4 regions of the Zhihengliuella halotolerans genome follow, and region 1 is predicted to be linked to each of the others. Evidence: predicted binding sites of a transcription regulator. Region 1 holds the regulator's gene; each other region holds the start of a gene.
The links. The regulator LexA, encoded in region 1, represses DNA repair genes until DNA is damaged. The targets are predictions, from matches to a motif close to TCGAACANNTGTTCGA.
Positions count from the first base shown of each region.

Region 2: EV380_RS15355 (HNH endonuclease signature motif containing protein) is a predicted target of LexA. The motif match lies at 4,886-4,901, and genes of this name have one in related genera.
Region 3: EV380_RS02865 (HNH endonuclease signature motif containing protein) is a predicted target of LexA. The motif match lies at 1,975-1,990, and genes of this name have one in related genera.
Region 4: EV380_RS00135 (LexA family protein) is a predicted target of LexA. The motif match lies at 3,767-3,782, and genes of this name have one in related genera.

Region 1 is NZ_SHLA01000001.1:1,573,568-1,581,106, reverse strand. Features, by position in the region: gene hflX (GTPase HflX) at 1-1,190, shown strand, start outside; gene EV380_RS07125 (ATP-dependent DNA helicase) at 1,183-3,189, shown strand; gene lexA (transcriptional repressor LexA) at 3,262-3,975, opposite strand; gene EV380_RS07115 (LysM peptidoglycan-binding domain-containing protein) at 4,152-4,664, shown strand; gene EV380_RS07110 (histidinol-phosphate transaminase) at 4,743-5,858, shown strand; gene hisB (imidazoleglycerol-phosphate dehydratase HisB) at 5,955-6,575, shown strand; gene hisH (imidazole glycerol phosphate synthase subunit HisH) at 6,576-7,211, shown strand; gene EV380_RS16590 (hypothetical protein) at 7,211-7,363, shown strand; gene priA (bifunctional 1-(5-phosphoribosyl)-5-((5-phosphoribosylamino)methylideneamino)imidazole-4-carboxamide isomerase/phosphoribosylanthranilate isomerase PriA) at 7,393-7,539, shown strand, end outside.
Region 2 is NZ_SHLA01000001.1:3,325,355-3,332,893, forward strand. Features, by position in the region: gene EV380_RS15330 (hypothetical protein) at 4-384, shown strand; gene EV380_RS15335 (GNAT family N-acetyltransferase) at 401-817, opposite strand; gene EV380_RS15340 (hypothetical protein) at 853-1,257, shown strand; gene EV380_RS15345 (MerR family transcriptional regulator) at 1,359-2,162, shown strand; gene EV380_RS15350 (TrmH family RNA methyltransferase) at 2,177-2,866, shown strand; gene EV380_RS15355 (HNH endonuclease signature motif containing protein) at 2,977-4,875, opposite strand; gene EV380_RS15360 (lipase family protein) at 5,110-6,492, shown strand; gene EV380_RS15365 (TetR/AcrR family transcriptional regulator) at 6,489-7,214, opposite strand; gene EV380_RS15370 (NAD-dependent epimerase/dehydratase family protein) at 7,336-7,539, shown strand, end outside.
Region 3 is NZ_SHLA01000001.1:636,386-643,924, forward strand. Features, by position in the region: gene EV380_RS02860 (aminopeptidase P family protein) at 1-109, opposite strand, end outside; gene EV380_RS02865 (HNH endonuclease signature motif containing protein) at 327-1,964, opposite strand; gene EV380_RS02870 (PHP domain-containing protein) at 2,117-2,974, shown strand; gene EV380_RS02875 (DNA-methyltransferase) at 2,971-3,855, opposite strand; gene EV380_RS02880 (DEAD/DEAH box helicase) at 3,858-5,441, opposite strand; gene EV380_RS02885 (RNB domain-containing ribonuclease) at 5,738-7,204, opposite strand; gene EV380_RS02890 (ferritin-like fold-containing protein) at 7,244-7,539, shown strand, end outside.
Region 4 is NZ_SHLA01000001.1:22,568-30,106, reverse strand. Features, by position in the region: gene EV380_RS00145 (S8 family peptidase) at 1-1,941, shown strand, start outside; gene EV380_RS00140 (Y-family DNA polymerase) at 1,999-3,342, opposite strand; gene EV380_RS00135 (LexA family protein) at 3,339-3,749, opposite strand; gene EV380_RS00130 (hypothetical protein) at 3,872-4,798, shown strand; gene EV380_RS00125 (TetR/AcrR family transcriptional regulator) at 4,776-5,444, opposite strand; gene EV380_RS00120 (acyl-CoA thioesterase) at 5,486-5,905, opposite strand; gene EV380_RS00115 (aldehyde dehydrogenase family protein) at 5,940-7,367, opposite strand; gene EV380_RS00110 (AraC-like ligand-binding domain-containing protein) at 7,466-7,539, opposite strand, start outside.

The sequences.
Region 1 (7,539 bases):
AGGTTCTCGACGGACTGATCCAGCGCCGGCTCAAGCCGGACCCCGGCACGTTTCTGGGCTCCGGCAAGGCGGAAGAGCTGCGCGACATCGTCGCAGCAACCGGCGCGGACACGGTCGTTGTGGACTCCGAATTGGCCCCGTCGCAGCGACGCGCGCTGGAGGACATCGTCAAGGTCAAGGTCATCGACCGCACGGCGCTGATCCTCGACATCTTCGCCCAGCATGCCAAGAGTCGCGAGGGAAAGGCGCAGGTCGAACTGGCTCAGCTCGAATACCTGATGCCGCGCCTGCGTGGCTGGGGTGAGTCCCTGTCGCGTCAGGCCGGTGGACGCGTTGGCGCCGCCGGCGGCGGCATCGGTTCGCGCGGACCGGGCGAGACGAAGATCGAGCTCGACCGCCGTCGCATTCGCAGTCGGATGTCGAAGCTGCGGCGCGAGATTGCGGCCATGAAACCAGCGCGTGAGGCGAAGCGCGCAAACCGCAAGCGCAACACCGTCCCGTCCGTCGCTATCGCGGGCTATACGAACGCGGGCAAGTCGTCGTTGTTGAACCGCCTGACGAACGCCGGTGTGCTCGTCGAGAACGCATTGTTTGCGACTCTGGACCCGACGATTCGCAAGGCGGAGACGCCGGATGGCGTCGGGTTCACGATCGCTGACACGGTCGGCTTTGTGCGCTCGCTGCCCACCCAGCTGGTCGAGGCGTTCAGGTCGACCCTCGAAGAAGTTGCCGACGCCGATCTGATCCTGCATGTGGTCGATGTCTCGCACCCCGACCCAGAGGGGCAGATCCGCGCTGTACGCGAGGTCCTGCGAGACGTCGACGCGACGGAGATCCCGGAGATCATCGTCCTGAACAAGGCCGACGCCGCGGATCCGTTCGTCATCGAACGCCTGCGCCAGCGCGAGCCGCGCACTGCTGTCGTGTCCGCCCGCACTGGGGACGGGATCGCCGAGCTGGTCGACCTGGTCTCTGCGGCCATCCCGCGTCCTGACGTGCTGATGGACATCCTCGTGCCGTACCAGCGCGGGGACGTCGTCAGCCGGTTGCACGGAAACGACGCCGAGATCCTGGCGACCGAGCACGTCGCGAACGGCACGCGCATGCGTGTGAAGGTGCGCGAGTCCCTGAGCCCGGAACTCGAGGAGTTCCGGGTGGAGGGCGACGACGAGACACCGCAGGATGCCTGAGGTCAGGGAGGTCCTCGACCTGCTCGACACGGCCGTGAAACGTATGGGCGGGACCAGCCGGGCCGGGCAGCAGGAGATGGCCAAACACGTCGCCGAGTCGCTCGGTACCGGCCGGCACCTGTTGGTGCAGGCCGGGACGGGCACCGGCAAGTCACTTGCCTACTTGATTCCCGCGTTGGCCCACGCGGTGAATTCGGACAAGCCCGTTGTCGTCTCCACTGCGACGCTGGCCCTGCAGGCACAGATCGTCAGCCGCGACGTGCCCCGGCTCCTGGAGCACCTCGCAGACGAGCTCCCACGCCCGATGGACGTGGCGATCGCCAAGGGCCGAGGCAACTACGTCTGCAAGTACAAGCTCGGGGGCGGCTACCCGGACGACGACGAGGGGGCGCTGTTCTCGCTCACGGAGGACGGTGCCTCGAGGCAGCAGGCATCAGGGCCAACGTCCCCCCTGGGGCGAGACGTCGTCCGCGTCCGCGAGTGGGCCGAGGAAACGCCGACGGGTGATCGCGACGACCTGCGCCCCGGCGTCAGCGACCTGGCGTGGCGCCAGGTCTCCGTCAGCGCCCGTGACTGCCTCGGCGCCCAGAAATGCCCGATGGCCGAAGAGTGCTTCAGCGAGATGGCGCGCGCCCGGGCCGCCGAATCCGACGTCGTCATCACCAACCACGCGATGCTTGCCGTCTCGGCGTTCGAGGGGCTCGCTGTCTTGCCGGACTTCGACACGGTCATCATCGACGAGGCGCACGAACTTCAGGATCGGGTGACCGGATCGGTGACGCGCGATCTTTCGGGCAGCATGGTCCTCACTGCGGCCAGCGCCGCGCGCAAGCACTGCCGCGTGAACGTCGACCAGCTCACGCAGGCCGCGAAAGCGCTCGACAAGGCGCTCACCGGGGTACCCGCCGGCCTTATGCCCAAGGGTCTGAACGAGGCGCAGGCGGTAGCGGTCGGGGAGGTCGCGGACGCGGCGCGGGTCGCGATGTCCGACTCGAAGCCCGAACCGAACGAGCCCGTTGACGGGGCGCGCCAGATGGCACGCTCGCAGCTGTCCTACCTCGTGGAGATGGGCGACCGGCTCCAGGAGTCGACCGACCAGCGCGAGGTCGTCTGGGCGTCCCGCCCGGGCAGCTTCGTGCCGGGTCAGGGCTACGTGCAACCGGACGATTCAACCCCGGCCACGCTGTACGTCGCCCCGCTCTCCGTCGCGGGCAAACTCCGCGAGGGCCTCTTCGACGGGCGGACGGTCGTGCTGACTTCGGCGACCCTCGCCATCGGCGCGGCGTTCGAGCACGTGGCCGGGGACCTCGGCCTGCTCGGCGACGGTGCACCGTCCTGGGAGGGAATCGATGTCGGCAGCCCGTTCGACTACCCGAGGCAGGGGATGCTCTACGTCGCCAAGCACCTGCCCAAGCCGGGAAGGCAGGTCTCCGCAGAGGCACTCGACGAGATCGCCGACCTGATCCACGCCTCCGGTGGTGGCGCCCTGGTGCTGTTCTCCTCGAAGCGTGCGGCCGAAGATGCGGCCGAGGCCCTGCGGCCGCGGCTGAATGAGACGATCCTCTGCCAAGGCGAGTCGGGCATGAGTGCGTTGGTCGAGCAGTTCTCGGAGGAACCGGACACCTGCCTTTTCGGAACCATGACCCTGTGGCAAGGCGTGGATGTCCCGGGTCCTTCCTGCCGGCTGGTCATCATCGACCGCATCCCCTTTCCGCGGCCCGATGATCCGCTGTCGACGGCGCGCAGCCGGGACGTGGCCCAGCGCGGGGGCAACGGTTTCATGTCCGTGGCGGCCAGCCACGCTGCCGTGCGGCTCGCGCAGGGCGCGGGACGGCTAGTGCGGTCGACCACGGACCGCGGTGTCGTCGCCATTCTGGACTCGCGACTCGCAACCGAGCGCTACGGCGGATTCTTGCGGGCATCCCTGCCGGCAATGTGGCCCACTGTCGACAAGACGACGGTCACCGGGGCGCTCAAGCGCCTCGCCGAGCACAACTGATCCGCCACGAAAAGAGGAGGGCGCCTACCCCGCGGGGTAGGCGCCCTCCTCTTTTCGTCGCCGCAGGCGACTCTAGATTGAACGCATCACCGAGACGACCTTGCCCATGACGGTGGCCGAGTCGCCGAGAATAGGCTCGTACTGCCGGTTCTGCGGCAGCAGCCAGGTGTGCCCGTCCCGCTGACGGAACGTTTTCACGGTCGCCTCGTCGTCGAGGAGCGCCGCTACGATGTCGCCGTTCTCTGCGTCGCTTTGTTGGCGGACGACGACGAAGTCGCCGTCGCAGATGGCGGCTTCGACCATGGAATCGCCGCTGACCTTGAGCATGAAGAGTTCACCCTGACCGACGAGCTGACGGGGGAGCGGCATCATGTCCTCGACGGTCTGGTCCGCAAGAATCGGGCCCCCTGCGGCAATGCGGCCGACGAGCGGGACCATCGCAGTGTCGGCGGCGCTCGTGAGTTCGGCTACTGGCCGGCCGCTCACCGTCTTCATGTCGTCTGTCGCCGAGTGCGCATTCTCATCCGACAGCGTCAGCGGCTTGAGGATTTCCATCGCCCGCGGACGGCGGGGGTCGCGCCGAATGTAACCGAGCTTCTCGAGCTGAATGAGTTGATGCGTCACGCTCGAGAGGCTCGCGAGGCCGACGGTGTCGCCGATCTCCCGCATCGACGGCGGGTAGCCGTGAGCTGCGATCGACCGCTGGATCATTTCCAGGATCTTGCGCTGGCGCAGCGTCAGACTCTTGCGCTGGCGGCGCGGTTTGGGGGACTCACTCGAGGCCATGGCCACACATCCTTGCTACCCGTTCGGACACCCCGGCTGACTCGAACCCAAAATGCGGGTGCCGGCTGGTGAAGTGACTCCTACGAACCACCTGCTTCAACCATAGACGATTTTCGACCCAGCTTCAAAGATTTATTCGAAGGTGTCTCGACAAGCATCGCTCAAGGATGCTAGACATGGACATGCAAGCTTCGAAGTCCTGTTCTAGTTCGAACTTCGATCGTGATGCGGAGCTTCGAATTCGAGGTTTCACCCGGCAGAGGATGCGGGACGGGAACCATTGTACGAGAAAGAAAGGCAAGACCTTGGCACATATCTCACTCGCGCCAGACCCCTCCTTCGCCTCTACGGCCCAGCTTTCCGCGCCCCGGACCCGTCCGGGAAAACTACGCCTGACGCAGCGCGGACGTTTCGTTCTCATCGGGCTTCCGCTGATGCTGGGCGCCGCGCTCCTCGTCCTGCTCGTAGGTCTTTTGAACTCGCCGGCCAACGCGGCCGGCAGCCTCGAAGTGGCCGCGCCCGAGGTGGAGGCGGTCACGGTGTTGAGCGGTGACAGCCTCTGGGGTCTGGCGCAGGAGTTCGCTCCGGCTCGCGATCCGCGCATCGTGATCTCGGAGATCGTGGAACTGAACGGGCTGGAGAAGCAAGTTGTCGAGGTCGGGCAAGAGGTCTTCGTCCCTGTCGGTTGACGGGCGAACGTGGTCATTTTAAGACTCCCGCCGGTCCGGCATTCTGAACTCGGGCAGCATCAGAACTAAGCTGGATCGGTGAGTGATGTTCTAGAGAGACTGTCGAAGCTCCCACTGCGAGAGAACCTGCGGGGCCTGCAACCCTACGGTGCACCCCAGCTGGATGTCCCCATACAACTGAACGTCAACGAGAACACGCATCCGCTCCCGGAAGCGGTCAGCCGGGCCATCGCGGACGAGGTCTTCGCCGCCGCGCAACGGCTGAACCGGTACCCGGACCGAGAGTTCGTCGAGCTGAGGTCCCGCCTTGCGGACTATCTCGGCCACGACGTGAACGCGGACCAGGTCTGGGCTGCGAATGGATCCAACGAAGTCCTCCAACAGATCCTGCAGGCGTTCGGCGGACCGGGCCGGAGCCTGCTGAGCTTTCCGCCCACGTACTCGATGTATCCGCTGCTCGCCAGCGGTACCGACACGACCTACATCGCCGGCGCGCGGGCCGACGACTTCCAATTGACCGCTGAGTCCGCGGCAGCCCAGGTTCGCGCACACCGGCCGAACATCGTTTTCCTGTGCTCCCCGAATAATCCGACCGGGACCGCACTGGGCCAGGATGTCGTCACCGCGGTCTACGATGCGGGTCAGGAATCGCAGGCCATCGTGGTCGTCGACGAGGCCTACGCCGAGTTCCGCCACGCGGGAACGCCGTCAGCCCTGGAACTTCTCCCGGGACGGGAGCGGCTGATCGTGAGCCGGACGATGAGCAAGGCTTTCTCCCTGGCCGGCGCCCGTTTGGGCTACCTGGCGGCTGCTGAAGAAGTGACGGCCGCCCTGCGGCTCGTCCGCCTGCCCTATCACCTGTCGGCCGTGACCCAGGCGACCGCCAACGCGGCGCTCAAGCACGTCGGCGCGCTCCTGGCCAACGTGGAGGACATCAAGATCCAGCGCGACCGGATCGTTGACGAGCTGACCAGGATGGGGCTCACTCCGGCCGCGAGTGACTCCAACTTCGTATTCTTCGGGGGGCTCGAGTCCCCGTCCACGGTCTGGTCGGGCCTTGTTGCCAAGGGAATCCTCGTCAGGGACGTCGGGATCCCCGGGCACCTGCGTGTCACAGCCGGAACCGAGGCCGAGACTGGCGCCTTCCTCCGCGAGCTCGAGGCTCTGCTCGAGCAGGACCGCGCCGGGCGCTGATCGCCCGCGCACGGACCGCGCGTTCGGCTGCCGCCGGATCGCTAAACTAGACCTGCAGCCCACCAGCTGCCGCCCCCATCGTCGAAGGACTAGAGAATGCCCGCAGAACTGCTTTCGGGTCGTCGTGCCCGTATGGAACGGAAGACCAGCGAGTCCTCCGTCTCCGTCGAACTCGACCTCGACGGCACCGGAGTCGCGAAGATCAACACGACGGTGCCGTTCTACGACCACATGCTGACCGCACTCGCGCGCCACTCGATGATCGATATCACCGTCGAGGCCTTCGGCGACACGCACATCGACGTCCACCACACTGTCGAGGACGTGGCCATCACCCTCGGCGAGGTCCTCCGCGTCGCGCTCGGTAACAAGGCCGGAATCCGGCGGTTCGGGCAGGCCACCGTCCCCCTTGACGAGGCCCTGGCCCACGCCGTCGTCGATGTGTCCGGCCGTCCCTACCTCGTCCACGACGGAGAGCCGGCCGGTCAGGAATACCATCTGATCGGAGGCCACTTCACGGGCTCGCTCACGCGTCACGTCTTCGAGGCCCTGACGCTGCACGCCCAGATCTGCCTGCACATGCGCGTTCTCGGCGGACGGGACCCCCATCACATCGTCGAGGCGCAGTTCAAGGCGCTGGCCCGTGCCCTGCGCGAGGCCGTCGAGCCAGATGCTCGCCTGGGCGGGGAGATCCCCTCCACGAAGGGCGCGCTCTAGATGGCGGCGCCGAAGGTCACCGTCCTCGACTACGGATCAGGCAACGTCCGCTCAGCCGTGCGCGCTCTGGAGCGGGTCGGAGCGCAGGTCACGCTGACACGCGACCCCAAGCTGGTGGCCGAGGCAGATGGTCTCGTCGTGCCGGGCGTCGGCGCTTTCGCCGCCGTGATGGCGGCGTTGAAGGACGTCGGCGCGGTCCAGCAGATCGGACGGCGTGTCGCGGGCGGACGGCCCGTACTGGGCATCTGCGTCGGGCACCAGGTCTTTTTCGAAGAGGGGGTCGAACACGGCGTCCGCACCCAGGGCATCGGGGAGTGGCCGGGCACCGTCGAACGACTCGACGCGCCGGTGGTGCCGCACATGGGGTGGAACACGGTCGACGCTGCCGAGGGCAGCGTCCTCTTCGAGGGGCTGCGCGACGAGCGCTTCTACTTTGTGCACTCGTACGGGGTGCAGAAGTGGGAGTTCGAGGTGCTGCAGCCGCGGATGAAGCCGCCGATGGTCACCTGGTCGACGCACGGCAAGCCCTTCATTGCCGCCGTCGAGAACGGGCCCCTCTCCGCCCTGCAATTCCACCCCGAGAAATCCGGCGACGCCGGAGCCCAACTCCTCCGCAACTGGCTGGGCACTCTCTGATGTGGTCCATTCTCCTCATGGCGCTGGGCGGCCTCCTCGCCGGCGGCGCCATCTCCCTGCGCCGGCAGAAGGCCCACAAATCCTGGATCGTCGTTCTCTGGGTACTCGCGGGCCTGTCCTTGCTGGCGGCCTACATGCTGACGCTGCGCTAATCCATCCCCTCCCCACCGAAGGAACTCTCATGAGCACAGACATTCTCGAACTGCTTCCCGCTGTCGACGTCGCCGACGGTCAGGCCGTCCGCCTGGTCCAGGGTGAGGCGGGCAGCGAGACCGGCTACGGCGACCCGCTCGAAGCGGCGATGGCGTGGCAGGAAGCCGGCGCCGAG
Region 2 (7,539 bases), 1.8 Mb from region 1:
ATCGTGGTCAGGTTCTACGGGCAGGTGATTGGCGTCTGTTTCGGCGCCGCGCTGACGGCCGTTGTCTTCTCGGTGGCGCTCGGGATGCTGGTCGCGCTCGCGCTCGCCGCTCCCTTCCTGCTGGCCGGCACTCTGGTGACTCTCCTCTTTCGGGACCTGCCGGCGCGCCGGCTCACCTGGCGTCAACTCAACGTGGTGGTCGGCCTGACGGTCGCCGTCCCCGTCGCTACGTGGCTGCCCGACCCCTGGTGGATGGCGGCGGGCGTGGCTCTCGGCGTGTCCGGCTACGCGGCCGTGGTGGTCTTCTGGAACCGACAGGCGGACCAGCCCGAACCCGAGGATCCGCTGGCCGTCTTCGGCCCGCGCACCGGGCCCCCGGTCTGACTTCTGCGCACTTGAGTCACAGCGACAGGAGCCCTGCCCGGGTCGAACGCATGCCGCAGGATCCTTCGCAGAAGGGGGTGAGGTGCGGCTCGTAGTCTGCGTGCAGCCAGCGGCAGCCCAGAACCCGCGCCTGGGTCGCGGCGGCGTCGACGAGTCGCGTCCCGGCACCTGATCTCTGGAGGCGAGGGGCCACCATGGTGTCCATGAGGATCGCGTGCTCCCCGCCGTCGCCGAGAACATTGACGAAGGCGACCAACTCGCCGTCCAGGCGTCCGGTAGTCCATGTGAGGCTGTAGTTCTCGAGCCGCTCGGTCCAGGGCCTGTTTGTCGCGACCTCATCGAAGGCGAGCGCGTGGAGCCTGTTGATTTCTGCGTCAGATACGTCCCCGCGGGCAGCGAAGAGGACGGGGAGGGGATCCGCGGCGGTCGTCATGGCAGCACGGTATTCCCGGGTGTAGCGTGCTGTCCATGAGCACTCACGACTGGGCTCCGCTCTGGGAGCAGCTGGAATCCGACCGTCCAGACGACGCCACGCTCCTGCGTGCGGCCACGCTCGAAGTCGGCTCGCCCCGAAAACTGCCGGAAGAGTACGCGCTCTTCGAGGCGCCCTTGGCGGACTACGACATCGTCGAACTCACCGTCTTCGATCGACCCGTCGCCCGCGGGCGGGTCGCGTACGGTGACGGTTTCGCCGTCGTCGCGCCGGTTCTCCCCGTACACGACGACGACGCGCTGGGTCCCGAGCACATCGGCGCCGTCATCGAGCGCCTCGCGGACAATGCGCACGCGGAGGGTGCCGAGACCGTCTACGCGCTGGTGCCACCGGACGCCGTCGAGCACTACCGCGCGTTCGGTTTCGGCGACGCCGACTGAGGCCATGCCGCCCGAGCCGGAGCGACGATGCCGGTTGGGTTGGAGCGCCGATTGCGCGCGCGGCTTGACTCTCACACGGTGAGAGAGGGGAGAACTGAAGCATGTTGTCCATCGGAGCGTTCGCGCGTATCGGCCAGGTGAGTCATCGCATGCTGCGGCATTGGGACGCGGCTGGGCTGCTGGTGCCTGCGCGCGTGGACGAGTTCACGGGGTTCCGCTCCTACGACCCGTCGCAGCTCGAGCGGTTGCACCGGATCGTGGCGCTGCGGCAGCTCGGGTTCGGGCTGGAGGACGTCGCCGGCTTCCTCGAGGCAGGCGTCGACGCCGCACGCGTCGAGTCTCTCCTGCGCGCACGCCGTGCCGACGTCGAGCGTGACTACCGGCTCGCCGCGGCCCGACTCGTCGACGTCGAACACCGGCTCCGACTCATCGAAAGGGAGAATCACATGTCCATCGTCGAAATCATCGAGAAGTCGCTGCCGTCTCTCCGGCTGGCCGCCGGAACCGCCGTCGTCCAGGACCAGTCGGAGGTCGCCGGCGTGGTCGGCCCCCTGTTCGATCGCGTCGCGGCCGTCATCGGTTCCGCGCCGGGCGCCCTGGAAACGCCCGTCGCCCAGTACGACATGAGCGAGGAGGGACTGCGCATCACGGCGGGATACGTCTACACGGGCGAGCCGCGCGAAGGTGTGGAGATCGTCGAACTACCACCCGTCGGCCGGTCGGTGTGCGGGGTTCACCTCGGTGAGATGAGCCGCATCGCCGAAACCTGGCAGGCGATCCACTCGGAGGCGATCGCCCGTGGGCTCGCCCCGTCGGGTCCGTGCCGGGAGCTCTACGTGCGGGCCGACGGCGAGGACCAGTCAAACTGGGTCACCGAACTCCAGCAGCCCGTCGCCCCGGTCTGAATTAAGCTGGGCGGGTGAACCACACCGAGATTCCAGACAATGCCGCGGACGCCGCAGGCGATGCCCAGACGACGCCGGCGCAGCAGCCGGTCCAGGAGGTCGGCGTCGGGCCGTGGGAGGGGCAGTGGCCCGAAGGCGAGCACTGGGATCCCGACTTGCTGCGCGACGGCGATCGGCGCAACGTGCTGGATCAGTACCGGTACTGGAAGCACGACGCGATCGTCGCCGAGCTGGATACTCGCCGGCACGAATTTCACGTTGCGATCGAGAACTGGCAGCACGATCTGAATATCGGCACGGTGGTCCGCACCGCGAACGCGTTCCTGGCCAAGGAGGTGCACATCATCGGCCGCCGTCGCTGGAACCGGCGCGGCGCCATGGTCACGGACAAGTACCAGCACGTGCGCCACCACCCGAGCGTGGACGAGTTCGTCGAGTGGGCGCGTGCCGAGGGGCTGGCGATCATCGGCGTCGACATCTTCCCCGATTCCCAGCAGCTCGAGACCTACGACCTGCCGCGGAACTGTGTGCTGGTCTTCGGTCAGGAGGGCCCCGGCCTGAGTGATGAGGTCCATGCAGCTGCCGAGACGACGTTGTCGATCGAGCAGTTCGGCTCGACCCGCTCGATCAATGCGGCGTCTGCGGCCGGCATCGCCATGCATGCTTGGATTCGCCGCCACGTCTTCGGTCAGCGCTCTTCCTGACCTCGCCCCGCCGCACCTTCCCGTCACGCGTTGTGCCGGTTCGTCGAGGGAGTGCGCGCTGCTCTGCCGTTTGACTCTGCCCATGTCCGCTGACCGGTGAGCCCGCGCGGTCAGAAGGGGCAGGGGCGGAAGTACTCGACGATGCTGCGTTCCATCCGCGCGCTGAGGCGTTCGAGTTCCCCGTTCGGGGCGCCGACGCATTCGCGGTCCCGAGTTCCGGGGAGATCCCGGCTGCCGGGCAGCGTCTGCAACCACAGGCCGGGACCGTGCCGGTAGAAGTCCAGGCCGGCCTCGCCGGTGTCGACTTTAATGGTGCGGGCGCGGAACATGGTCGCTACCTGCCGGACGGCTCGCGCCGGGGCAGCGCCCCAAGGCGCATCGGGCAGAGTGACGCGGCGAGTGCCCCAGAACGTCTCGACGTCGAGAGTCCCGTCCGGCTGCAGGTCGAAGGTCAACAGGCCCCATGACTTCAACCGGTGGCATCGTTTGCACAGACTCACGAGGTTTTCCAGCCGGGTCGCCCCGCCATGCTGGTACTCGACTACATGGTCGGGTTCGCACGCACTGGCCCGGCGTCCGCAGCCCGGGACTCTGCAGGTCCTGTCCCTCAGCGCGAGGGCACGTCTCAGCGCGGCCGGTGGCCGGTAGGCGTTGGCGTCGAATTCGGTGATGGCTCCGGTCCACGGATCGGTGACGACCCGGGTCCACGTGCCGGCCTGCGGCAGGAGGTCGGCCAGTTCGTCGAGGCCGAAAGCGCCGAACCTCTCCGCTTCGGCGAGTCCGGTGGTGATGTCATGCTGATCGCCGCCTGACGGGCGGATCGGATCTGCGTGAGCGACCGGGCCGGTGGCGTTTGCGGGATCCGGGCGGGCGGCGGAAGATGCTTCGAGCGCGCCGATGAGGGAGGCCGGGACCGTGACGGTGATAGCCGGTTTCACGTTCGACAGGCCGACGGCTTCCGGCCCGGAAAGCAGCATATCGACGAACGCGTCAGCTCGGATCTGCCTCGCCGTGCGCGTTTCGGGAGTCTCCTCGCCGGCTTCGGCACCGTCAGGGGCCGTCTCTATGTGCCCGGGGAGACCGGGCCGGGTGCGGGACTCCGGGCTGGTCTGAACCGCGGCGTACTCGGCGAGCCGGCGGTCGATCGCCTCCGCGGCCGCCGTGGGGATGAATGCAGTCAGATAGCACATGCCGTCGTCGGCTGGGTCGACGGCGACGAACCGGTCTGCCCACGCTCGGCGGTGCCGGGCGCCGAACGGCTCGTCGAGCTCGCGCTCGAGGCGGCGCTTGCCGTACCGGTCCAGCTGTCCCGGGGTCTTGCCGGGGGCATGGGCGAGCACGTCGTCGCAGAATCCCCGTCGTCGTGCTCGGCACTCATCTCTGGAGGCCCGCAGGGCGCGTTGATGCTCCTCGAGGGACGCCGGGTCGTCGCTGACGGGCGCGGGGACCTCTGCCGGGACGATCTTGGCGGCGAGATCAACCGTGTTGCGAGTGTGGATCGGGCCCGCCTCGCCTGAAGCCAATGCGTCGAGTACCGCAGGCACTTCGCGGCTCAGCAGTCGAGCGCGCGTGAGTTCGCGGGCTGCGCTCTGCCGGGCAATGCCTTTGACCGACGCGATCTCCTGGACCGCCGCCTGCTCCGGAGCGTCTGCTGCGAGGCGCCCGGCGGACACGGAGCGCGCCATGCCTTCCGAGGAAGCTGCGACCTCGTCGAGTTCCGCCGCGAGCTCCGCTTGCGCGTGTTCCTCGAGCCGCACCGCGGCCTCGTAGGCGGCGGCCTCGGCGAAACAGCGCAATCGCTCGGCGAACGCCAGCAGCCCCTGCGGGCCCATGGCCGACGCGGCGGCGTCGACGGCGTCCCGACCCGACCGGAGGGCAGGCGAGTCGGGGGTGGAGAGCTTGGTTTTGAGCGACGGCGGGGCGGTTCCGGGGCGAGGTTTCGGCGGCGCGGGCTCGAAATCGAGGAGGACGTCCCCGATCTGGATGCGAAACCGCTGCGCCTGAACCATGACTCAATTATAGAAGATTGCTTCGAGAAGCAATAGCCTTTAGTCGAATAAAACAAGAGTGAAATCGGCCCCTCGGGTGCGGCGTGGAGTCGTTCTGCTTGACGCCACCAACGGTTCCACCCTTTACGATCGGCCTTGATCGGTCTAGTCTGTGTCGTGGCTCACATGTTACCGGAAGGTAGTTCGTGTTCGAGCCGGCGGCAAAGACGCCGCACATCGACGACGGGAGTCCGTATGACCAGGCGCGAAGACCAGACCGGCGGCCACTCCGCTGAAGTACGAGGCCGAAGCGATGCCCGCCACCGGCGCAGCATCTCCATCACCCTGACAGCGCTCATCGCCGCGGCGTCGCTCGTCGCGGCCGGCAGTCCGGCACAGGCGACGGCGGACCCGGCCCCGGCACAGGAGGAGTTGACGGATGCGGGTGCGGCCACGGACGGCGATCTCCTGCGCGAAGAGGCGCTCGAGGAGCTCTCGCGCTCCGTTGACGGGGACTTCTACCTGCCGCCCTCCACTCTGCCCGACGGGCAGGGGACGCTCATTCGGAGTGAGTCCGCGGAGTTCTACCTGGACCCCGTGCGACTCATCGAGCCGGACGCGACGGCCACGCGCATCATGTACACCTCCACCGACGCCCACGGAGCGCCGATGGCCGTGACGGGAACGGTGCTGGTGCCGAACCGCGCTTGGTCGGGACGTGGAGAGCGGCCGCTCATCGGGTACGCAGTGGGCACCCAAGGGGCGGGCGACCACTGCGCGCCGTCTCGGCAGATGGCCATCGGCCAGGAGTATGAAGGCCCCATGGTCGCGGCACTTCTCGAGGCCGGGTACGCGTTGGCGCTCACCGACTACCAGGGTCTCGGCACCCCCGGCGCGCACAGCTACATGGTCCGCGCCGCGCAGGGGCACGCCGTCCTCGATTCGCTGCGAGCCGCCCAGAACCTGGGGCTGGACGGTATCGACGCCGAGAACCCGGCCGCGCTTGTCGGCTACTCGCAGGGCGGCGGTGCCTCGGCGGCCGCTGCCGAGCTTGCGCCGGACTATGCGCCCGAGCTGCAGCTCAAGGGCGCCTATGCCGGCGCGGTCCCGGGCGATCTCCAACAGGTAGCGACGAAGATCGATTCCACGCTTTACACGGGTTTCCTCCTCTTCGCGATGTCCTCGCTCGACTCCCAGTACCCCATCGACCTCACCTCGGTCCTCAATGCGGCCGGTCGGGACCGCGTCGCCGCGGCGGCGGACCAGTGCGTCGTGGACGGGCTCGCGGGCCACGCGTTCGTCAACACCTCGACGCTGACCACGACGGGAGAGTCGTTCACGGACCTCTCGCGGCGGGCCCCATTCGCCGGGGTCCTCCAGGAGCAGCGGATCGGCGCGGGGCGCGCCCCCGAGGTGCCGGTCCTGCTCTCCCACAGCCTGCTCGACGACGTCATCCCCTACCGCGCAGGTCGCGGGGTGGCCGAGCGCTGGTGCGATCAGGGCGCCGTCGTCTCCTGGGAGACCACAGCCGCGCCGACGCACCTCGGCGGCTACGCGGCGGCCGTGCCGCGCGCGCTGCTCTTCCTCGAAGCGCGCTTCGCCGGGGCTCCGGCCCTCTCGAGCTGCTGGCGTATCTAGTTCTCGCCCGTAACGATCGCCCAGGCTTGCGCGATCGAGGCGTCGAAGAGCGGCTCGGCTGCCGAGCCGAGATTGCCGGCGTGCCCGAAGACCTCCTGCGAGATCGTGCCCAGCAGCAGCATCCACGCGGTGGCGCCGGCAAGGACCAGGTCGGGGTCGAAGGTGGTTGGCTCCTGCGAGGCGTCGCCGAGCAGGGCGCGGACGACGGCGGCGCGTGCGTCAGGTGCCAGGGGCGCCAGGCGCGGGCGTGCGCCGGCCGCCGCGGCGTCGGCGTAGAGCGCCATGAGGCGCGCGATCACGCGGGTGCCGGACGGCGTCGTCAGCTCTCCCGGGGCGTGGTAACCGGGGACGGGTGATCCGTACACGAGTGCGTACTCGTGTGGATGCGCGAGCGCCCAAGCGCGCAGGGCGTGCGCCATGGCCCGCCAGCGCCCGGGCAGGTCGTCGGGGTCGATCCGAGACTCGGCGCGCTCCACCTCTGTTGCGGCGGCGTCGAAGGCGGCGACGATCAGTCGGGTGAGGAGTTCGTCGCGGTTCTCGACGTAGCGGTAGAGCGCGGAAGGTGCGAGGCCCATGTCGCGGGCGACGGCCCGCAGGGAGAGTGCCGCGGCGCCGGTTTCGGCGAGGTGGCGGCGTGCGACGGAGAGGATCTCGGTCTCGACGGCCCGGCGGTGGCGCGCTCGCGCGCCGAAGGGGAGGGCGGCGTCGGGCGGTTGATCCATGCCGTCATCCTCCCGGCTGGGCGGCGACGGAGCAAACGAGAACGGTGTTCTTGATTGTAGAACGGAAATAGTGAACACTGTTCTCGGAAGAGTCGTGCGGGGCGGACGAGGGGACGGGAAGATGGGCAGGTACGCGGTACTCGGGGCGGGGCCGGTTGGTCGAGCCGTGGCCGGACGGCTGGCAGGGGCAGGGGACGAGGTGCTCCTCGTCAGCCGTAGTGGGCGAGATCCGGGCGTCGACGGTGTCCGCGCGGTCGCCGGCGACGTCTCCGACGCGGCGGCGCTGCGCCGGCTGACGTCGTCGTGCGCAGGAATCGTCAACGCC
Region 3 (7,539 bases), 940 kb from region 1:
ATGCGTCCGACGACGGCCGCTGCGAACGGTTGTTCACGCGGTCCTCGATCGGCTGGTCGGTCGCCATGTCAGGCGTGTCGTTCGACGAGGTGTTGTTCTCTTCAGTCATCACCGCTCCAGTGTCTCAAACAGTTCGCCGAGGCATCAAGAATGATCGCGTGTGGCTTTGCTGGCACAGACAAGTCACAAGACGGATCGCAGTCCCGTGAGGGGTTCTGAGGTGTGTCCTGCCCGCGTGGCCCAGACAGGCCGGCGCGGTTCGGGAGGTGTTCGTCGTGGCTGCCGCTGAGGCGGCGCGGTGGGGTCCGTCGGGAGGGCCCGGCGGGTTAGGCAGCTTGGCGGTTCCCGTCGGGCGGTGCTGGCGGGTCGGGTGGGTCGTCCCCGTCGCTGCCGCCTCCGCCACCTCTGCCGCCGCCGGGCCCGGGACGGTCCCCGCTGCCGTGTCGGTCACGACTGGGCGCGGCCTGACGAGCTTGCTCAGCGGCGAGCATCCTGGCCCGCTGCCTCGTTTGCGAGGTCGGCGCCGGCACGAAGGTTCCTCCCGCATCCAGCCAGGGCGGCGCCTTGACGAACACGACTCCCGCACGCATCTCGATTTCCCAACCAGACTTCTCGAGGCTGTGGTGATGGTGCCAGCAGAGAAGAACCCCGTTATCGATCGTGGTCTTCCCACCCCGGGCCCACGGGCTCACGTGGTGGACTTCGCACCAGGCCGCCCGAATCGTGCAACCGGCGATCACACATCCGCCGTCGCGGGCGGCGATGGCCCGGCGCTGATGCCCCGTGAACACCCGCTCCTTCGTACCGAGCTTGATGATGCGCCCGTGGGTGTCGAACACGACCTTCTGCACCGCCCCCGTACACGCGGTGCGGTGAGCGATCCGTCCGGAAACCGGAACATCAATCCCGTCGACCTCGGCGTAGCCCTGCGGGTCCAACAAGTCCTCGGCATTCACGTGCACGAGCAGGGTGGCGGTGTCACCGCCAAGGTTCGGGGTGCCTTCACAACGCGAGGCTGCCTGGACCACCGCCATGAGGATGTCGTGGCGCTTCTGCGCCGCCGTCCGCGTGTCCAACACCGGAGCAGCAGCACCGGTGGTTTCGGCGTCGGTGGTGCGGGCCGCGGGGTTCGAGTGCGCGTCGAAGACCCGCTGCAAGTGAGCGGCGACTTCGGGCATCAACCACCCGGTCAACGACACCAGCCCGTCCTTCAGCGGTCCGAGCGTGAGGCAACGCTTGCCCTGCGCCCGCTCGGCCGCAGGGTCCGGGCCGTCCTGATCCAGACAGGCACCCCACTGGTGGGCGAGCTTGAGCATCTGCGGGTAGCTCAACGCCAACCCCTCATCCGGCACCACCGGGTTCTCGGGAGAGTTGTCTGTGCCGTTCTCTTCGGCTTGGGACTGCTGGATGAGGCGGGCGGAGAGGGCGCCGGTGGCCGCGTCCACCAGTTCGGCCTCGGCCTCGGCCAGCAGCGCCGGGTCTGCACGCCGGGCGACCTTGTTCAGCATCCCCGTCACCAGGGATGCGGTCGCCGGATCGATCTGTCCCTGGTGTAGGGCGCCGGCGATGTGAGGGAACTTGGCCTCGATCGGCGTACCGGTCACGCTGACGGTGGGACGCGTGTCCGCGTCCAGGGCGATCCGCTTCTTGAGCTGCCCGAACGGCAGGCGGGTGAGCCGCTGCAGCAGTTCGATCTCGTTCCGGCACCCCAACCGGGCTGAGAGCCGGTCCTCGCCCAGGGACTTCTCCGACCGCAGGGCGACCTCCCCGGCGCCACGGATTCGAAGGGCGTCCAGCTGGCGGCCTGCGGCTTCCATGGTTCGTGTGGCCTCGATCAGCGCCTCATCATCCTGGGCGGCCAGCTCACCAGCAGTACCTCCGAGTGCCGCAATCACGGCGCGACCCCGGTCCGCCGGCGAGAGACCGACGTACGCCTCGGGGTTCAACAGGAGGGCTGCTTCCATGAACTAATCCTAGTACAAGTATTCGAGAAATGGAAGAGATTCTGAACTTTTTTAGAACGAGATCCGCGACCGATGACAGCGGCGAGAGGGCGTTTCGCACGGTTTTCGCAGCATCGCGCATCCTCCGGCGACGGAACCTCTAAAGTGGTGGCATGCTGATCGACCTGCACACCCACTCGCGAGTCTCCGACGGCACGGAGTCGCCGCGAGCGCTCATGCGCTCGGCTGCGCAAGCCGGCGTCGACGTCGTCGCCTTGACGGACCATGACCAGACGGCCGGGTGGGCGGAGGCAGCCGAGGCAGCGGAGGACTACGGCGTGGGATTCGTGCCAGGCATGGAGATCTCCTGCAAGACCTCCACGGGGATCAGCGTGCACCTGCTCAGCTACCTGCACGACCCGAAGGACCCGGGGCTGCTGGCCGAGGTCGACCGGGCGCGGGACTCGCGCGTGCTGCGGGCCCGGCGGATGGTCGAGCTGCTGGGGGAGGACTTCCCGATCTCGTGGGAGCTGGTCCAGGAGCACACCGCGGACGGGGCGACGATGGGCCGCCCGCACATCGCCGACGCGCTCGTGGCCGCGGGCGTCGTATCAACGAGGACCGAAGCGTTCGAATCGGTTCTGACGCCGCGCTCGCGCTACTACGTGGGCCACTTCGCCATCGAGCCCGCGCACGCGGTGCGGCTCGTGCGCGCTGCCGGAGGTGTGCCCGTCTTCGCCCACCCCGTCGCCTCGGCGCGCGGGCGCGTGGTCGGCCACGAGGTGTTCGAGGAGATGATCGCCGCAGGACTGATGGGGCTGGAGATCGAGCATCGGGACAACCCCGAGCACGGTCGCCACATGCTGCGCCGGATCGCTGCCGAGCACGGTCTGATCGCGACCGGCTCGAGCGACTACCACGGCGCCGGCAAACCCAACCGGCTCGGCGAGAACTCGACCAGCGTCGAGGCCCTCGGCCTCATCCTCGCGGCCGGGACCGGGTCCGCCCCGGTCGGCGTCGACATCCGCTAGCGGGGCTTCTTCACGCCAGGTACGACGACGGCGGCGTCGCCGAAGCGCGCCCGCATCACCTTCACGGCCTCACGGTTCGCGTCCACGCAGACGAAGCGGCGGCCGAGCTCGAGTGCAGCGGCACCGGTCGTACCGGAACCCGCGAAGAAGTCCAGCACCCAGTCGCCCGGGCGCGAACTGGCCGCGATGATCCGCCGCAGCACGCCGAGCGGCTTCTGCGTCGGGTAACCCGTCTTCTCCTTGCCCGTGGGGGAGACGATCGTGTGCCACCAGACGTCGGTCGGGAGTTTGCCCAGCGCGGCCTTCTCGGCCGTGACGAGGCCGGGCGCCATGTACGGCTCGCGGTCGACCTCGGCCGAGTCGAAGTGGTACTTCTGCGGGTCCTTCACGTACACCAGGATCGTGTCGTGCTTGGACGGCCAGCGGGTCTTGGCGCGACCGCCGAAGTCGTACGCCCAGATGATCTCGTTGAGGAAGTTCTCCCGGCCGAAGATCGCATCCAGCATGACCTTCGCGTAGTGCACCTCGCGGTAGTCCAAGTGCACGTAGAGCGTGCCGTCGTCCGCGAGGAGGCGCCAGGCCTCGCGCAGCCGCGGCTCCAGGAAGCCCCAGTAGTCGTCGAACGCGTCGTCGTAACTGCGCAGCGCCCCGCGTAGAGTCGAATAGGAGACACCTTTGAATCCGACGCGGTCGCCCTCACCCTCCAGAGCGCGCACGCTCGTTGTCGACTGCCGCGCCTGCTTGCGTCCCGTGTTGAACGGAGGGTCGACGTAGATCAGCGTGAACGATCCATCGGGAAGGCGCGGGAGCACCTCGGAGTTGTCGGCGTGGACCACCAGGTTCTCGCTGTCGGTGGTCCACGCCGGCTTGGTTCGGCCCATGCCTACTGTTCGTCGCGGTTGTTCACGACTTCGCCGTTGCGACGGCGCGTCCGCGGACGACGACGGCGCGGCCGTTCGCTGCCTGCCTCCACCGGCGGAGTGTCCGCCTCTTCGGCACGCTGGCCGCGGCCCTCGCCGGTGCTCTCCTTGTTCGGGCGGTCGGCGCGGCCATGGCTGTGGCCGTGGCGACGCTCGCCCTCCTTGGAACGACCGCGCGAGCGCTGCGGACGCGCGTCCGAGCGCTGTTTGCCGCCGGTCTCGCCGAGGTCCTCGACCTTCTCACCCTTGAGTCCCTCGAGCTGGCGCTTGTTGCGCGGCAGACGGCCCTTCGTGCCCGCCGGGATGTTCAACTCCTCGTAGAGGTGCGGAGACGAGGAGTAGGTCTCGACCGGTTCGCCCTGATCGAGGCCCAGGGCCTTGTTGATCAGGCCCCAGCGGGGGATGTCCTCCCAATCGACGAGCGTCACTGCCGTGCCCTTGTTGCCGGCGCGGCCCGTGCGGCCCACGCGGTGCAGGTAGGTCTTCTCGTCCTCCGGGCACTGCAGGTTGATGACGTGTGTGACGTCGTCGACGTCGATGCCGCGGGCGGCGACGTCGGTCGCGACGAGCACGTCGATCTTCTCGTTGCGGAAGGCGCGCAGCGCCTGCTCGCGGGCGCCCTGACCCAGGTCGCCGTGCAGCGCGCCGGCGGAGAAGCCGCGGTCGGTGAGCTCCTCGGAGAGCTTCGCGGCGGCACGCTTGGTGCGCGAGAAGATGATGGAGCGGCCGCGGCCCTCGGACTGCAGGATGCGGGCGACGACCTCGACCTTGTCCAACGGGTGCGCGCGGTAGACGACCTGGCGGATGTCCTTCTTGGTGATGCCTTCGTCCAGCGGGTCGTGGGCGCGGATGTGCGTCGGCTGCGACATGAAGCGGCGGGCCATCGCGATGACCGGGCCCGGCATCGTCGCGGAGAACAGCATCGTCTGGCGGACCTCGGGCACGGCGGCCAGGATCCGTTCGACGTCCGGCAGGAAGCCGAGGTCCAGCATTTCGTCGGCCTCGTCGAGGACCACGATGCGGATGCTCTTCAAGTTCAGGTGCTTCTGCTTGTAGAGGTCCAGCAGGCGGCCCGGGGTGCCGACGACGATCTCGACGCCGGCCGCGAGCTGATCGATCTGCGGCTCATAGGCGCGGCCGCCGTAGATCGTGGCGATGCGCGCGTTGCTGCGCTTGGCCGCCGTCGTCATGTCCGCTGCCACCTGCACGGCGAGCTCGCGGGTCGGCGCGACGATCAGCGCCTGCGGGGCGCCCGGCGTCGGCAACTCCTCGAAGCCGGCGTCGCCGGGTCCGACGACGCGCTGCAGTGCCGGGATGCCGAAGCCGAGGGTCTTGCCCGTGCCGGTTTTGGCCTGCCCGATGATGTCGTGGCCGCTCAAAGCCACCGGAAGCGTCATGGCCTGGATGGGGAAGGGGGTGATGATGTTCTTGTCCGCCAGGGAGGCGACGATATCGCCGCGGACGCCGAAGTCCCCGAAGGTCTCTGTTGGTTCGACCGGTTCTGCGATCTTGACGGTCTCTTCAGTGTTGCCAGTATTGATGGTCAATGAATTCTCATTCGTTTAGGCGCTCGCCGTGGCTCCTCGTGTCGGGAGGCATCGAGCGCGTCCAGCGGAGCCGATCGCGGTCTTCTCACATCACGCCGAAGTGCGTTGCTGACGATGTCGTTCCCCTGCTGAAGCGGGGAGCCGCTGGTCGTGCATGGGCTCGTACGGCACCGTGCGGGCGTGGAGGTTTCAGGCAGGTTCGCTGGGAAACGCTGCAAAAGTGTTCACAAACTCTTACGATCGGGCATCCTTGCCTACGCGGTCAGTCTAACGGGTGCGGGCCGGCATCGCTGACTTCACGCGCTGATGATTTCCCGGACCACGAACCGGACGCGCCGTGCGGCGATGTCCGCCTCCGCCAGCTCGACGCGCACGCGCTGGCCGGGCACCGAATCGACGTCGCCCTCGCCGTTGATCTTCGCGGTGATCGCCGGCTCCAGGATCTGGACCATTCCCTCCTCGATGACCACGGCCTCGAAGCTCTCGCCGATCCGCCCGGCCAGCAGGGCCGCCTCGACGGCGTCGATCGCCTGCCGCTCGGCGGCCGACGCGCGCTGGCCCGAGGCCCGCATGTGCCCGGGCAGTTCCGGCAGGGCCGCGCGCACCCACTCGGGCACGGCCTCGCCCTGAACCAGGTGCCAGCAGGCCACGAGCACGAAGCGGTCGACGAGCCGGCGCAGCGGGGCCGTGGTGTGCGCGTACGGCGCGGCGATCGCAGCCTGCTCGCGCTCCTCGGGCAGTTCCCCGTCGAAGGCCGTGTAGCCGGCGCCGCGGAAGAGCACGGTGGCCGAGTACATGAGTGCCAGGGCGGCCGGGTCCTCCAGATTGAGGGAGTCGAGGAACTCTCCGTAGGTCAGGTCCTCGTCCCACGGGTGCCCGAGAGCCATCGCCTGCCGGCGGTACCCGGCGATCTGCTTCTCGTCCGGGGCGGGCATCGTGCGCAGGATGCCGACGCCGCCGTCGAGCATGATCCGCGCCGCTGCGATGCCGGTCATGAGGGAGATCTGGGCGTTCCACTCTTCGGCCGGCAGGTTCGAGCGGTGCGCCAGCACGTAGTGGCCGTCGCCATCGACCTCGACCTCCTGCTCGGGCAGGCGTAGGCTCGCGCCGCCGCGCTCGCGTTCGCGGCGCAGCCGGGCGCGGCCGATGTCGCGCAGGCCCGGGAGGGTTTCGCCGCCCGGCAGGGAACCGTCCGCGCGCGCGCCGTCGAGGCCGTCGATCATCTCCTGCACCTGCTCGTAGTGCAGTTTGGCGCGGCTGACGACGACGGCGCGCACCAGGTCGGTTCGCGTCAGGCGGCCATCCGCCGCGACGTCGAAAGTCCACACGAACGCGCTGCGGCGCTGATCGGGCAGCAGGCTGCCGGCGTCTTCGGCGATGCACTCCGGGTGGAGACCGAGGCGCTCGTGGGGCAGGTAGATGGTCTGGCCGCGCTGGCGGGTCTCCGCGTCCAGCGGGCCGCCCGGCGCAACGAACGCCGGCACGTCGGCGATCGCGTACCGGACGCGGAACCCGTCGCCGTCGTACTCGATGTGCACGGCCTGGTCCAGGTCGGTGGAGGTCGGCGGGTCGATGGTGACGAACTCGATGTCGGTGAGGTCGAGCGCGGGTGGTTCGAACGCCGCGATCGCGCGCTCGGCGTCGGCGAGGGCCTCAGGGCTGAAATCGGTGGGCAGCTCGAGGTCCGTCACGATCGCACGCAGGGCGTCGGCGAGTTCGGACTGGTGCGCGCGGGCGGACAGTTCAAGATGTTTATAGACCACGACGAAAGACTAGCAATCAGCGCGTATAAGGTGGGGGCCATGACGCAGAAGCACGAGTCGACGAAGCTCGAACAGTCCCTGTACGGCCTCATGGCCTACCGCGAACTGACGACGTTCGAGAGGCTCTCCTCCGACGCCCGATTCTCACCGACGCTCGCGGACCGGGCCGCGCTCGCGAAGCTGGCCGTCACCGAGTACGGACACTTCGAGCTCGCGTGCGACGAGCTCACGGCGGCTGGCCGCGATCCCGAGGCCGTGATGGAGCCGTTCATGGAGATCATCGACGAGCTGCACGAGCGGACACGGCCGGGGGACTGGTACGAGTCGCTCATGAA
Region 4 (7,539 bases), 1.6 Mb from region 1:
TCCGCCGCCTCCGACGAGCAGCTGCGCGGCACTGTGCAGATGGCGCCGGCCGACAACCGCTTCGGCTGCGACGCCTGGCCCGACGGGACCGACCTCGGCGGCAGCTGGGTCTGGATCCAGTGGGAGGAGAACGGCGACTTCCCGTGCGGTTCGACCGCCCGGTTCAACAACATCGAGGCCGCCGGCGGCGCCGGCGTCGTGCTCGACTCCCCGCGTCTGGTCTTCTCCTCGGGCATCGCGGGCAACGCGACGATCCCGGGCATCCAGCTCAACAAGACTCACTCGGATGCGCTGCGCGCGGACGCCGAGGCCGGGACCCTGGAGCTGCAGCTCGCCCAGGACCTGATCGGCTCCACGAAGGACGCCTCGGGCGCGCTCGACACGCTGAACCCCAGCTCCTCGCGCGGCGTCCACGGCTCCGACGGCATCGTGAAGCCCGACGTCGCCGCCCCGGGCACCCTGATCGGCTCGGTCGGCGTCGCCGCCGGCGACGGCGCGGCCGTCATGTCCGGCACGTCCATGGCCACCCCGCACGTTGCAGGCCTGGCGGCACTCGTCTACGGTTCGGGCGACTACACCCCGTACGAGGTCAAGTCCCGCCTGATGAACACCGCCACGGCCGACGTCATCGCCGACAACGGCGAAGCCTTCGGACCGAACCGCGTCGGCTCCGGCCGCGTGATCGGCAGCGCCGCCCTCGAGACCGGCTCGATCGCCTACGCGAGCGAGGCACCGGAGATGACTAGCGTGATCTTCGGCGTGATCGAGCTCGGCGCCGAGACCTACACGGCCACGAAGGCCGTCACGGTCGAGAATCAGTCCGACGCCGCCGCCACCTACGCGGTGTCCTACTCCCCGTCGTCGGAGATCCCCGGCGCCGTCTACACGCTGAGCACCGACGAGGTCTCGGTTCCGGCCGGCGGCACCGCCGAGTTCGACGTCACCCTGACCGTGGATCCGGCCCAGTTCGCCAAGACCATGGACCCGACCCTGGAGTCGTCGCAGTCGGGCCTGGCCCGCCAGTGGATCGCCGACGCGACCGGTCGCGTCGAGCTGTCGGCCCCGGACGCGCCGACCCTGCGCGTCCCGGTCCAGGCCGCACCGAAGCCCGTGGCGGACATGACCGCGCCGAAGAAGGTCAAGGTCCGCGACGGCGAGACCTCCATCCCGCTCTCGGGCCGCGGCGTGGACGCGGGCGAGGGTGCCGAGAACGTCACCTCGCTGGTCTCCGCCTTCGAGCTCGGCGCGACCTCGGATGAGCTCTCCGACACGACGGCGGCCGGCGTGGCCGAGATGGATCTCGCGTACGTCGGGGCCAACTCCGACGCCGCCACCGCGGGCGTCGCCGACGGCGTGCTGAACTTCGGCGTTGCGACCCACTCCGACTGGGCCCACCTGGCCGGCGGCACGGAGATCGAGGTCCAGATCGACGTCGACGGCGACGGTTCCGCCGATTTCAGGACGTACACGACCCGGTTCGACGGCATCGATCTGGACATCGCGTCGACGACGGACGTCGCCACCGGCGAGAGCGTCGACGCGTGGCCGGTCAACGTCGTGATGGGCGATGTCGATTCGAACCTGTTCGATTCGAACGTGGCGACGCTGCCGGTCTCGCTGGCGGCGCTCGGCATCGAGGACGAGACCGAAATTTCCTACCGTGTGGCGACGTACAGCTACTACCACACGGACGATTCCGGGAACATCATCCCCGTCGACAGCACCGAATGGATCGGCTACAACCCGGTGAACCCGAACGTCTCCTTCGCGGGTGACGGTCTGGTCTTCGCCGATCAGCCGGGCACCTCGCTCGAAGCCGACGTCACCACGGCCGGCAACGGCAAGAAGGGCAAGGGCAAGCAGAAGCCGGTCGGTTCGGCGCTGCTGCTGCACCACCACAACGCCTCGGGCGACCGCGCGCAAGTGGTCTCCTTCAAGTAGGAGCCACCGCACACGCGGCGGCGGCCGGGTCCGATTCGGGCCCGGCCGCCGCCGTTTTCACGCCTTCGCGACGGGCAGGTCCTTCCACTCCGTGGTGTACTTCGGTGACGAGTACTGCCGCTTCATGCTCCAGTCCGCCGGAACCTGGACTCCGCCGGCGCCGAGCCCGATCGATGCCTGCCCGAAGCGCGCCTTCACGTCCCCCAGGAGCGAGCCCAGGTTCGCCGCCGCCTGCGCATCCCGTCCCGCGGCGGGTGCTCCGTCGTCGTCCGGGGTCCCGAACAGGTCGAACTCGCCCTGGCGGGCCGCGCCGGCCCGGGTGAGGCCCGAGAGCACGACGCCGGCGCGCACGTAGCGCACCCCCGGCACCAGGCGCGCCTCGAGCCCGGCGACGGCGGCGCGGACGATCGCGATGGGATCGTCAGTGGGCTCCGGCAGCGGCACCGAGACCGACGGGTTCGAGGCCTCACCCGCGGCGAAGCGGCTGGTCCCGGCAAACGCCGTGACGACGGCGGTCTGCAGGCCGCGCGCGCTCAAACGCGAGGCAGCGGCTTGCGCGTAGACCGTCATGACATCGGCCATCGCGGCGACGGTGTCGACGGGGGTCGAGAAGGAGCGCGAGAACATGATCTGGTGGGCGTCTGCGCGCTCGTCGATCGGGGCGATGCACGCGGTGCCGCGCAGCTCCAGGACCGTGCGCTGGAGGTTCACGGAAAACTTCTTGCGGATGCGCGCCGGATCGGCGGCTGCGAGGTCGGCGACGCTCTGGATCCCCTGGCCGGCGAGCTTCTCACCCGTGCGCGCCCCGACGCCCCAGACCTCGGTGACCGGCAGGCGCGCGGCGAGGCGTTCGAGGTCCGCGGCCGGCAGGGAGCCCAGCGAGCAGACGCCGTCGAGGTGCCCGTTGTGCTTGGCGATGTGGTTGGCGAACTTGGCCAGCGTCTTCGACGGGGCGACGCCCACGCAGACCGGGACGCCCACGAGCCGGCGGACGGCTTCGCGGACGGCCCGGGCGGTAGCGGCGAACGCGGGCTCCGCGGCGGCGGGCAGGCCGAGGAACGACTCGTCGATCGAGTAGACCTCCTGCCAGGCACCGAAGCGGCCGATCACCTCCATCACGCGCGCGGACATGTCGCCGTAGAGCTCGTAGTTGCTGGAACGGGCGACGAGGTTCATGCGTTCGGCCTCGGGGGCGAGTTGGAACCACGGGGTACCCGTCTTGATGCCGAGTTCCTTGGCCTCCGCGCTGCGCGCGACGACGCAGCCGTCGTTGTTGGAGAGCACGACGACGGGGCGGTCAGCCAGGCGCGGATCGAAGACGCGCTCGCAGGAGACGTAGAAGTTGTTGACGTCGACAAGCGCGAACCGGTGCCCCGTTGTCGCTTCGGTTCCGAGGCTCATAGCCGGTGCAGGCTCCGGGTGACCACGCCCCACACGTCGAGCTCGCCGTCGACGCGCGTGCGGACGGGCGGGCTCGGTGGCAGCGGTTCGGTCTGCAGGACCGGTCCGGCGGCCTCGATTCGGAGCCGGCGGACGACGAGCTCGCCGTCGAGGACTGCGACCACGACGTTGCCGTCACGCGGTGCCCGCGCCCGTTCGACGATGAGCTCATCGCCATCGGCTGCGCCCGCGCCCGCCATGGAATGACCGGACACGCGCATCACAAACGTGCTGGTCCGGTCCGGGATGAGGTGCCGGTTCAGGTCGATACCGCCGTCGTAGTAGTCCCCCGCCGGGGACGCGAACCCGGTAGCCGGGCGCGGGCGGAGGACTCCGGCGCTTTCCGCACCATCGATCGACTCGGTCATCACCGCACCTCACTTTGCCGAACAAGTCTTCGATAACCAGTCTATCCCCCAGCGGCGGCACCAGATTGCGGCGCAGGGCCTAAAATGGTTGTAGCCGCCGAGACCCTGCCAGGAGGGCGCACATGAGCGACACGACGCCGGATCGCGAACCGAACGACCAGCCGATTCCGCAGAATCCTTACGCTCCGCGCCCGCCGGAGCCCTCGAGCCCGGAGCGGGCGCAACAGCCACTGCCTCCGCAGCCGCCGGGCCCGGAACAGCCGGCGCAGCAACAGCGTCCCGACTACTCCTACCCCGTTTCCTGGCAGCAGACGCCGGACGGTCGCCCCTGGCCGCCGCCCGCGATGCCCGGTCCGCCGGGCACAGTCCCGCCCAAGGCCAGCGGTCTGACGATCGCTGCGATCATACTCGGCGTCGTTGCTGCTTGTCTGTCCCTCGTGCCTTTCGTACACTTCGCGGCGTTCCCCGTTGGCCTCGCCGCGGTCATCGTCGCCGGCATCGCCATGACACGAAAGCTCCACAGCCGCGCGCTCGCTATCGCGGGGCTGTCAACGGGCATCGCGTCACTCGTCATCGCTCTCCTGTGGACCCTCGCCTTCGCGGCAGTGTTCTCAGCGTTCGAGAGCTTCGACGACGAATTCGGCGCGCTGGGCGACTGGGCCGGACCGGGAGAGGTTGAGGCCTACACGTTCGAGGCCTGGGCCGACGTCCCCGCCGAAGTCGAGATCTACACGGGTCTCGCGGGCGATGGCTACCGGACCGAAGAAATCGAGGCGGGCGAGCCGTTCTCCGAGGTCATCGACATCGATGTGTGGGCCGGGAGCGTGACCGTCATCCACTACGGCGATTCCCCGGGCGAAGTCGGCTGCCGCATCCTCGACGGGGACGGTCACATGGTCTCCGAGGACATCGCCGACTCCGCGATCATGGAGGCCATGTGCTGGCCCGACGACGGGACCGTGTTCGACGATTTCGAGGGGGACGACCCGCTCGGGGCCGGACCAATGCGCGGCCCCGGGACCAGCCCTACTCTGTCGCGGCCGGCTTGATCGCGGCCAGACGGGATTCGACGCGGCTCACAAGCGCCTCCGCGGCGTCGTCGATCATCTCGACCGCATCGACGCGGTCGTCGTCGTACACCATGATGAAGACCCCGTCCAGCATGGCGACTGCAAAATGCGCAGTCTCCGCGGCGAGGCGCTGGGCGACCTCTTCGCCTTCGCTCGCATAGGCGTAGGCGATCCATGCCCGGACGTACTCGATGCTCTTCTGCATGCCGGCGTCCGCCTTGGCTGCGAACTTCTCGGCCAGCGGCGCCCGCCGGCTGAGCCGAAACCGCAGCTGCAGCTGCAGGAACTGACCATTGCGCGACTCCTCGAGGAGCCAGGCGCCGGTCGACCGGACGAATCGGCGCAACTTGTCGGCCGGCTCCGCGGCATCGCCGGGGTCGGGAAATGAAGTGAAGAACTGCTCCCCGCCTCGCTCCATGACCGCTTCGAGCAAGCCGTCCTTCGAGCCGAAATGCCAGTAGATCGAGCTCGCCGGAAGGCCCGTCTCCTTGCACAGCGCGGACATCGCGGTCCCCTCGAAACCCCGCTCTGACATGAGCCGCACCGCGACATCGAGGATATGCTGCCGGGAGGCCTCACCCAGTTCGCGGCGGCGGGCGTGCATCGGCAGGGGGGTTTCGTCCATGCGCAAAGAATACCCCTCGCGCACAGCACGCGCTCGCGGGATTAACTCGGACGACGACGGGCCGGCACCTCGTGTGCGGCGAGAGACTCGCGCTCGGCACCGGTCAGCGACCGCGAGGTCGTGCGATCGGCCGCGAGCGGCACGATCACCGTGCTCCCGTCGAACACCGTTCTCCCGTCCTGCAGGCCGACGTGGCGGATCGTGAACGACTTGCTCCCGATGCGCTCGATGCCGAGGCGGACCACCATCTCCGGCACGTACTCGCCCTGCGCCACGTAGTCGACCGTCAGAGACGCGACGACGGCGCCGCCCAAGCCGCGGAACGCGGCAAGCCCCTCGAGCCCGCGCATCCAGCGCACGCGGGACTCCTCCATCAGGGTGACGATCCGGGCGTTGTTGAGGTGCCCGTTGGCGTCCTGGTCGGACCAGCGCAGAGCGATCGGGATGTCGGTGAAAGCCATGAAGGCATCCTATGCGCGGCACCCCATGCCCGGGTCAGTAGTTGATGACCTGCGGCGCGCCGAGGTGCTTGAGGCCCTCGACGCCGAACTCGAGGCCGAAGCCCGACTGCTTCATCCCTCCGAACGGCATGCGGGGGTCCACGGCGCCGTGCTTGTTGATCCAGACGGTGCCCGACTGGATGCGGGACGCGACCTCGATGGCGCGGTCGCGGTCCGCGCTCCAGACGGAGCCGCCGAGCCCGACATCGAGCGCGTTCGCCTGCTCGATGACCGCGTCCAGGTTCGAGTACTTGATGATCGGCAGGGCGGGGCCGAACTGCTCCTCGGCGACGAGCGGGTTGTCATTGTCGATGTCGGCCACGAGGGTCGTCGGGTAGAAGTAGCCGGGCGCCGACTCGTCGGGATCGCCGCCGATCAACACGCGGGCCCCCGAGTCCTTGGCCGCCTGGACCAGATTCGCCACGATGTCGTACTGGGACTTGTTCTGCAGCGGGCCGAGCACGTTGTTCTCATCCAGGCCCACCCCCATGGGCACGTTGCGCGCGACCTCGACGAGCGCCGCGCAGACGTCGTCGTACACGTCCTCGTGCACGTAGAGGCGCTTGAGCGCCGCGCACGTCTGGCCGGTGTTGATGAAGGCCCCCCAGAAAAGGTCCTGGGCGATGGCCTGCGCGTCGACGTCGGGGAGCACGATGCCGGCGTCGTTGCCGCCGAGCTCCATGGTCAGGCGCTTGACCGTGTCGGCCGAGTCCTTGATGATCTTCTGGCCGGCGCCCGTGGAGCCGGTGAACATGATCTTGGCGATGTCCGGGTGTTCGACGAGCAGAGCCCCGACGTCGCGGCGGCCGGCGACGACGTGCAGCAGGTCGGCCGGCAGCGCGGTGTTCATCACGTGCGCGAGCGCGAGCACGGACAGCGGCGTGTTTCCGGACGGCTTGACGACGACGGTGTTGCCCATGCGCAGGGACGGGGCGATCTGCCAGACGGCGATCATCATCGGCCAGTTCCACGGACCGATCGCGCCGACGACCCCGAGCGGGCGGTAGTGCAGCTCCGCCCGGCCGCCCTCGTCGTCGAACAGGACCTCGGGCTCGAGTTCAAAAGACGCGGTAGCACGCAGCCAAGCGGAGCAGGCCCCGACTTCGAAACGGGCGTTGGGGCCGTTGAGCGGCTTGCCCTGCTCGCGTGAGAGCAGCTCGGCGAGGGCCTCGGCGTTGGCCTCGATGGCGTCTGCGGCGGAGTTCATGGCCGCACCGCGCTCGGCGTGGGTGAGTGCGCCCCAGGCGGGCTGCGCGGCGCGGGCGGCGGCGATGGCCGCTTCGAGATCGGCGGCCGTGTGCTCGGGGGCCCGCCCGACGACGGCCCCGGTCGCCGGGTCCAGCATCTCGCGGCCGCCGGTGGCCGGCTGGACGGCGTCGAGCAGATCGGCTGCCGTGGCGAACGTTGCGGTCTCTACGGTCATGACAACTCCTTTGTCGTGTGTGACGTGTGCTGCCTCCATCCTGCCGGCCCCCGCCGCGTCCGCCTTGTCCCTGCGCGCGGGACTATTGCCAATCTGCGCTACCGGTCGCCGCGGCGGTACTGCGCCGGCGAGCAGCCGTAGGCGGAACGGAAGGCGCGGCTGAAGTGGGCGG